Regions from separate parts of the Bradyrhizobium sp. CW1 genome, predicted to be linked through region 2. Evidence: riboswitches for the same ligand, from Rfam matches in the RefSeq annotation. Region 2 holds a riboswitch; the other holds the start of a gene.
The links. A riboswitch is a leader RNA that binds a small molecule or an ion and turns the genes downstream of it on or off. The one in region 2 is predicted to bind cobalamin.
Positions count from the first base shown of each region.

Region 1 (3,404 bases), 2.0 Mb from region 2:
GTCTCCGCTTTCAGAAGCTGCTCGTACTGCGTGTCATTCAACGTTCCCCGCGCATGAGCCGCGCGCGCATTCCGGACATCGGCCGTTTGCGGGAAGGATCCGATGGTTGTCGTTGGGAACATCGGCAAAGCGAACGCGACGCGCTGGACGTCGGCACGCTGGGTGAACGCACTGCGACGGCGAAGCATGCTATCGTCGATCGCGGCGATTCGTCCGGCGACATTCGCATTGTGGATCTCGGGCGATGTTTCGCGGGTGACGGCTGCCTCCTCCGAAAGCGCAAGTTCATCGGCCACCTCGGCAGCATGGCCGGCCAGCGCTTTGCCCAATATCGAAAGTTCCTTGATCTTCTGAACTGAGAACGCCAGCCATGTCTTCAGATTGGGATCGAGATCGGTCTCTAGCTCAATGTCGATCGGAACATGAAGCAGCGAGCAGGAAGGAGCAATCTGAACACGGTGCCTGCCCAATTTTTGGACCATAGGAGCAAGTTGGTCGAGCAGCGCCGGAAGATTGGAGCGCCACACGTTCCGACCATCAACGACGCCTAGTGAGACCACGAGATCTCTACGGGTTGTGGCGACAATTGCGTCCAACTGGTCAGGTGCCCGAACCAGATCCACATGAAGCCCGGCAACGGGCAAGGCCAAGGTTGTTTCAAGATTGTCGCCGATAGCCCCGAAATATGTGGCCAGCATGATTTTAAGGGCCGGCACAAGCTTTGCGAAATGAGCATAGGCCCGGCGGACAGCCGCCCGCGATGCTTCGTCGACGTCCATCACTAGGCATGGCTCGTCCAGCTGAACCCATTCAGCACCGCGCGAGGATAGTTCGCGGAGAACATCGACATAGACTGGGAGGAGCCGATCGAGCAGCGACAGCGGATTGAATGCGGGATTTGCGCTTTTGCCAAGCTTCAGGAAAGTGACTGGGCCAACTAGGACGGGGCGCGTTTGGTAGCCGAGGCTTTTTGCCTCCTCATATTCCTCGATCGGCTTTCGAGAGGAATACTTAAAGATCTGATCCCGGTGAAATTCCGGCACCATGTAGTGGTAGTTGGTATCGAACCACTTCGTCATTTCCTGTGCGGCTACGCCAGGCCCATGCTGAGCGTGACCACCGTCCTGAGCGCCACGCGCCATGGTGAAGTAGGTCTTGAGCGACACAGGACCTTCGGTCCAGCCGTAGACGTCGGGAATGGCACCGACCATTAGGCTGGTATCGAGCACATGATCGTAAAACGAGAAGTCATTCGAAGGAATGACGGTCGCACCGCGGGATTTCTGCCGTGCCCAATTAGCGGCACGAAGTCCACTCCCCGCCTCGAGGAGCTCGGCTTCGCTGGAGTTTCCCGCCCAGTACCTCTCGAGCGCGACTTTGAGTTCGCGTCGTGGGCCGATGCGTGACGTCCCCAGTGTGGCAACGGGAAGCGAAAGAAAAGACATAGCTCAGACCCCATGATTGGGGCAAAGGCCATGGCGGACGCATGCAGCGAATATCGCGTGAGCGACAGCTGCTTGGCGCACACCGGGACACCCCGCCCGTGGACGATATATTGTCGAGGCAGGTCTCCTGGCTCGCGGGTCGTCGCTGCTGTCCGGCCTTCCCGAAGCCGCATGGCTTCAGTGACTTCGTTGGACAGCGGCTCGCCGCTTACAGTTGCGGGGGCAGCGCCGGCATTGCACCGGCTTCCCTCTTAGCTCCGGATCAAACGAATCCGAAGACCACGACGACTGGCATTAGGCGCACGAGGATCGATCCGTCAACCTACTAAGTGTCGCCGCACCCTAGCTCCATGCACTAGTGCATGGGGAAGGTGGGCAAGCAGATGCCGAGCTTCTCGTACGTCTTCAGGATCTCCGGACCGATCTCGTCGCGCGTGGAGACCGTCTCTTCGGCTTCGAAGTGACGTAGCTTTAGATATCCTGCAAGCTGATCTTGGGATATTCGACGCCCGTCCACCTCGCCTCGGCTCGGCTCGTCAGCCAACGACGATAAGCCTCAACGCGACGACCTGGAGCATCGAGGCGGCCTTGTCATTATTCGAGACAAATTTGACGGTCTCCTCTGACAGAGCCCTTCGAGCGCTTCTCGGAGTCGATCAGCGCCTTAAGCTCATAACGATGTTGATTGACCTCGATGCGCCGCACGCGGACGGCGGCCTCCACAAGCTCGACATCTAGTCCTTCGTTCGCAAAATCGAGCGGTGAAGCCTTCTGGACGCGGGCTGCTTATGTTGTCTTAGACGGGACACAGGTGTCAGGCACCGGACAGACCACAGCGCATTGCGGCGTGTCGGAATGGCCCTCGCACTCCGTACACTTTTTTGCATCGATAACGTAAATGTCGCGCTTGAGGCTGATCGCCGCGTTGGGACACTCGAACTCACATGCCCCACAAACGGTGCATTGCGAAGCGACGATCTTGTAAGCCATGCCTTCCGACTCCTTAGGCGAGCGATGCCATTGGCGATCCCTTTCAAATGCCGTGCCAAGGACAGGCGCGCTCAATGATGGGCAACTTGCCCAATGGTGCTGTGCGGGGTCTGAGACCGTGTTGCATCTGCGACAGCATGGGCCGCTTCAATATCAAGCCGTGCGAGCCCTCGGGCGCCTACTCCGATAGCCGGTCGCGACTCGACTGCTGCGAGCTTCCGTCGGTTTCGCGGGGCCAAGCGACGCTCGACGATTCCCGAAACCGGCGGCGCGAGTAAAAGCCGCGAGCCGACGCACGTCTACGCCGGATGTCGGCAAACCTCCGGTCACACGCCCTGACCGGAGATTTTGTCCAAGCCGCGCTCACGCCTGCAACGTTAGCTCCGCGGATTGACTCGCTGGAGGCTTGCCAAAACGGCTTTGTGCTACAATACCCTTCGGCATCGCTTCGGAGGGAAATGAAGTTCGGCCGGGAGAAGCGATACTGGGTTTGCAACGCTTTGCCTGGCTGTGCTCAGTCACTCCTCATACAACTATTTTGGACGAAGTGGAACAGGGCTGAAAGATGACTGTGCAAATTGCTTCAGCGGCATGGCCTTTCCGAACAGATGGCCCTGCGCAAGGTCGAAGCCGAGTTCGGTCACAGCGATCAGGTCGGCGTGGCTCTCCACGCCTGCGGCGACGGTGCGCACACTGTACTCTTTGGCTAGATCGACGATATGGCGGCACACCGTTCGCTTCAGGGGCCCATTTCCGCAACCGGCGACGTACTGCCGGTCCACTTTTAATTTCATGAACGGGAATTTTTCGAGCCCCATCAGCTGCGGCCAATTGGCGCCGATATTGTCGATTGCAAGGCCAATGTTGTGAAAGCGAACCTCACGCGCGACCTCGATCAGGAGATCTAGGTTCTGGATCGCTTCCTCGCTCTCGATTTCGATCGTCAAGCCGCCGAAAGCGGGGTGCGAC
Region 1 is NZ_CP064684.1:7,135,729-7,139,132, forward strand. It holds gene metE (5-methyltetrahydropteroyltriglutamate--homocysteine S-methyltransferase) at 1-1,445, opposite strand, end outside; cobalamin riboswitch at 1,545-1,744, opposite strand; gene IVB54_RS34230 (4Fe-4S binding protein) at 2,232-2,435, opposite strand; gene IVB54_RS34235 (EAL domain-containing response regulator) at 2,969-3,404, opposite strand, start outside.
Region 1: linked by a shared signal. The riboswitch ahead of metE (5-methyltetrahydropteroyltriglutamate--homocysteine S-methyltransferase) and the one ahead of IVB54_RS25370 (energy-coupling factor ABC transporter permease) in region 2 are both predicted to bind cobalamin.

Region 2 (3,404 bases):
CGCCACGAAGCCCTCGTGCGGCGCGCGCTGCTGGATGCCGGCATCGCCGTATTCGGCGCGCTGCCGCGCCATGCCGAGATCAGCCTGCCGAAGCGGCATCTCGGACTGGTGCAGGCCGAGGAGCAGGCGGAAATCGGCAAGCTGATCGACGAGGCCGCGCGCTTCGTTGCCGAGCATGTCGATCTCGACGCGGTGCTGCGTTCGGCGGCCACCTGGTCGCCGCAACCTGCCGCAAGCGGCGTCAACGTGACGCCGCCCGGCCAGCGCATTGCGCTTGCCCGTGATGCCGCGTTCTCCTTCGTCTATCCGCACATGCTGGAAGCGTGGCGCGCGGCGGGTGCGGAGATCTCGACATTCTCGCCGCTCGCCGATGAAGCCCCTGATCCGGTCGCCGATGTGTGCTGGCTGCCTGGCGGCTATCCCGAGCTGCAGGCCGGCAGGATCGCTGCCAATGCGCGCTTCCGCAGCGGATTGCGCGCCTTCGCCGAGACGCGCCCGGTGCACGGCGAATGCGGGGGCTATATGGTGCTGGGCACCGCTTTGACCGACGCCGATGGCATCAGCCACGAGATGACGGGCCTGCTCGGCCTGGAGACGAGCTTTGCCAAGCGCCGCATGCATCTGGGCTATCGTCTGGCCGAGCTCGCCGCGCCGATGCCGGGTCATCAGGCGGGTGCACGCCTGCGTGGCCATGAATTCCACTATTCGACCATAGTCGCGCAGCCCGACACGGCGCTGGCGGTCGTGCACGACGCGACAGGTGCGGTCATTGCCGAGACCGGCTCGCGGCGGGGACAAGCCACCGGCACGTTCTTCCATCTGATCGCGGAGGACCGGTGAGCGGTTTTGTCTCCTTTGTCTCCGCCGGGCCCGGCGATCCCGAGCTGCTCACGCTCAAGGGTGCAGCGCGGCTGCGCGAGGCCGACGTTGTGCTCTATGACGATCTTGCTTCAGGCGCGATCCTCGATCTGGCCCGGCCCGGCGCCAATCTCGTCGCGGTGGGAAAGCGGGCAGGGCGGGCCTCGACCAAGCAGCACCATGTCAACCGCCTGCTGGTCGACTATGCCGTGACAGGCGCGCGCGTGGTCCGGTTGAAGTCGGGCGATGCCGGCATCTTTGGCCGGCTCGAGGAGGAGCTCGAGACGCTGCGTGAAGCGGGCATCGGCTACGAGATCATTCCCGGCGTCACCTCGGCCTGTGTCGCCGCCGCGCAAGCCGGCATTCCGCTGACCCGGCGTCACACCTCGCGCCGCGTGCAGTTCGTGACCGGGGCGGACGTCACCGGCGAGCTGCCGCCAGATCTCAATTGGGCGGCGCTGGCCGATCCGGAGGCGACGACCGTGGTCTATATGGGCCGGCGGACGTTTCCGGCGTTGGTCGTCAAATTGATCGAGCACGGGCTCGCCCCAACCACGCCGGCGTTGTTTGCCGAATCGCTCGGCCGTCCCGATGAGCGGCTGGTCCGCACCACCATTTCGGAACTTGCAGAGCAGCTTGCGCGGGGCGGAGCGGCCTCCACGGCGGCCGTCATCCTGTTCGGCGCGCTGGCGGGGAATTATCCGTCATGACCGCCTCGTCCGCCCGTCGCCCCTTGACGCCCGGCCGGCGAAAGAGGCACACAGGAGACGCATGGTGCTCGATGCGGCGCAAAGCGCCGGAGCATAATCGGGAATGGGGATGGGCGGACCCAGTTGCGGCGCCCAAAACCCCAGCCGCCCCCGCGACTGTAAGCGGTGAGGGACTTCGATCAGCCACTGGGCCGCGAGGCCCGGGAAGGCCGGAGACTCCCAGTGAACCGCGAGCCAGGAGACCGGCCGTGCATGTTTTGAGGCCAAGGCCGTCGGGTGTGACGGCAAGAAGGATCTGAGCCATGCATATCGAACCCGGACTAGTCTCGGACGCCAAGCTCGTGCTGAGTTATGCAACCGGCATTGCCGTCGGCGGCGTTGCCTTGAAGCTCGCGGTTGAGACCGTGCGCGAGCAGGGCATCACGTCGTTCGCGGCGCGGACGCTCGCCACCACGGGACTTGTGTTTATCTTCTTCGAGATCCTGCCGCACTTCCCGGTCGGCGTCTCCGAAGTGCACTTCATCCTCGGCTCGACCTTGTTCCTGCTGTTTGGCGCGGCGCCTGCGGCCTTCGGCCTCGCGTTTGGCCTGCTGTTCCAGGGCATCTTCTTCGAGCCGCCCGACTTGCCGCAATATGGCATGAACGTCACCACGCTATTGGTGCCGCTGTTCGGAATCCAGGCGATCGCCACGCGGATCATTTCGAGCAACACGGCCTATGTCGATCTGAAGTACCGCCAGGCGCTGGCGCTTTCGACGACCTATCAGGCGGGCGTCATCGCCTGGGTGGCGTTCTGGGCGATTTATGGCTCCGGCTTCGGCGCGACCAACCTCGCCAACATCGCGACCTTCGCGGCGTCCTATGCGCTGGTCATCGTGATTGAGCCGCTCGCCGATCTCGGCGTGCTCGCGCTGGCAAAGTCGCTGCGCGGCGTCACCGCGCCCGGTCTCGTCACGCCGCGTTTGCACAGCGCGGCCTAGAGACAAGCGAACGGGCGGCCATGATGGCCGCCCTTCGCAGCCACCATGCTCACGCTCTCTCTGATAGGCATCGGTTGCGGCGATCCCGAGCAGCTCACGCGTGCCGCGATTACTGCCATCAACGCGGCCGATCTCGTCCTGATCCCCCGCAAGGGGACGGCCAAGTCCGACCTCGCCGATCTCAGGCGGACGATCTGCGCCGATCTGCTCACCAGCGACACGACCCGCATTGCCGAGTTCGATCTGCCCGTGCGGGACGCCGCTGAAGCGGACTATCGCAAGGGCGTGGACGATTGGCATGATGCCGTGGCCGCCGTCTGGTCGCAGACGATCGGGGATCATCTCGAAGGAGAGGGCAAGGTCGCGCTGCTGATCTGGGGCGATCCCTCGCTTTATGATTCCTCGCTGCGCATTGCGCGGCGGCTCAATCCCTCGCCAAAGATCGAGGTCGTGCCCGGCATCACCTCGATCCAGGCGCTGTGTGCGGCGCATGCGTTGCCGCTCAACGACATCGGCGAGCCCTTTCTAGTTTCGACCGGACGCCGCTTGCGCGATGGCGGTTGGCCGGCAGGTGTCGATACCGTGGTGGTGATGCTCGACGGCGGCACGGCGTTCCAGTCGCTTGATCCGGCGGGCCTGCACATCTGGTGGGGGGCCTATCTCGGCATGCCCGATCAGATCGTGATGTCCGGCGCGCTGGCCGAGATCGGCCCGCGCATCGTCGCCGTGCGGCAAGAGGCGCGCGAACGGCACGGCTGGATCATGGACAGTTACATCCTCAAGCGCAGGCTGTGAGGCAAGCGAGGCAGCATGCTCCCCGAATGGGTCACCCAACAATGCCCCGATATCTCCGCAG
Region 2 is NZ_CP064684.1:5,166,160-5,169,563, reverse strand. It holds gene IVB54_RS25380 (cobyrinate a,c-diamide synthase) at 1-840, shown strand, start outside; gene cobA (uroporphyrinogen-III C-methyltransferase) at 837-1,568, shown strand; cobalamin riboswitch at 1,614-1,834, shown strand; gene IVB54_RS25370 (energy-coupling factor ABC transporter permease) at 1,871-2,548, shown strand; gene cobF (precorrin-6A synthase (deacetylating)) at 2,594-3,343, shown strand; gene cobT (nicotinate-nucleotide--dimethylbenzimidazole phosphoribosyltransferase) at 3,359-3,404, shown strand, end outside.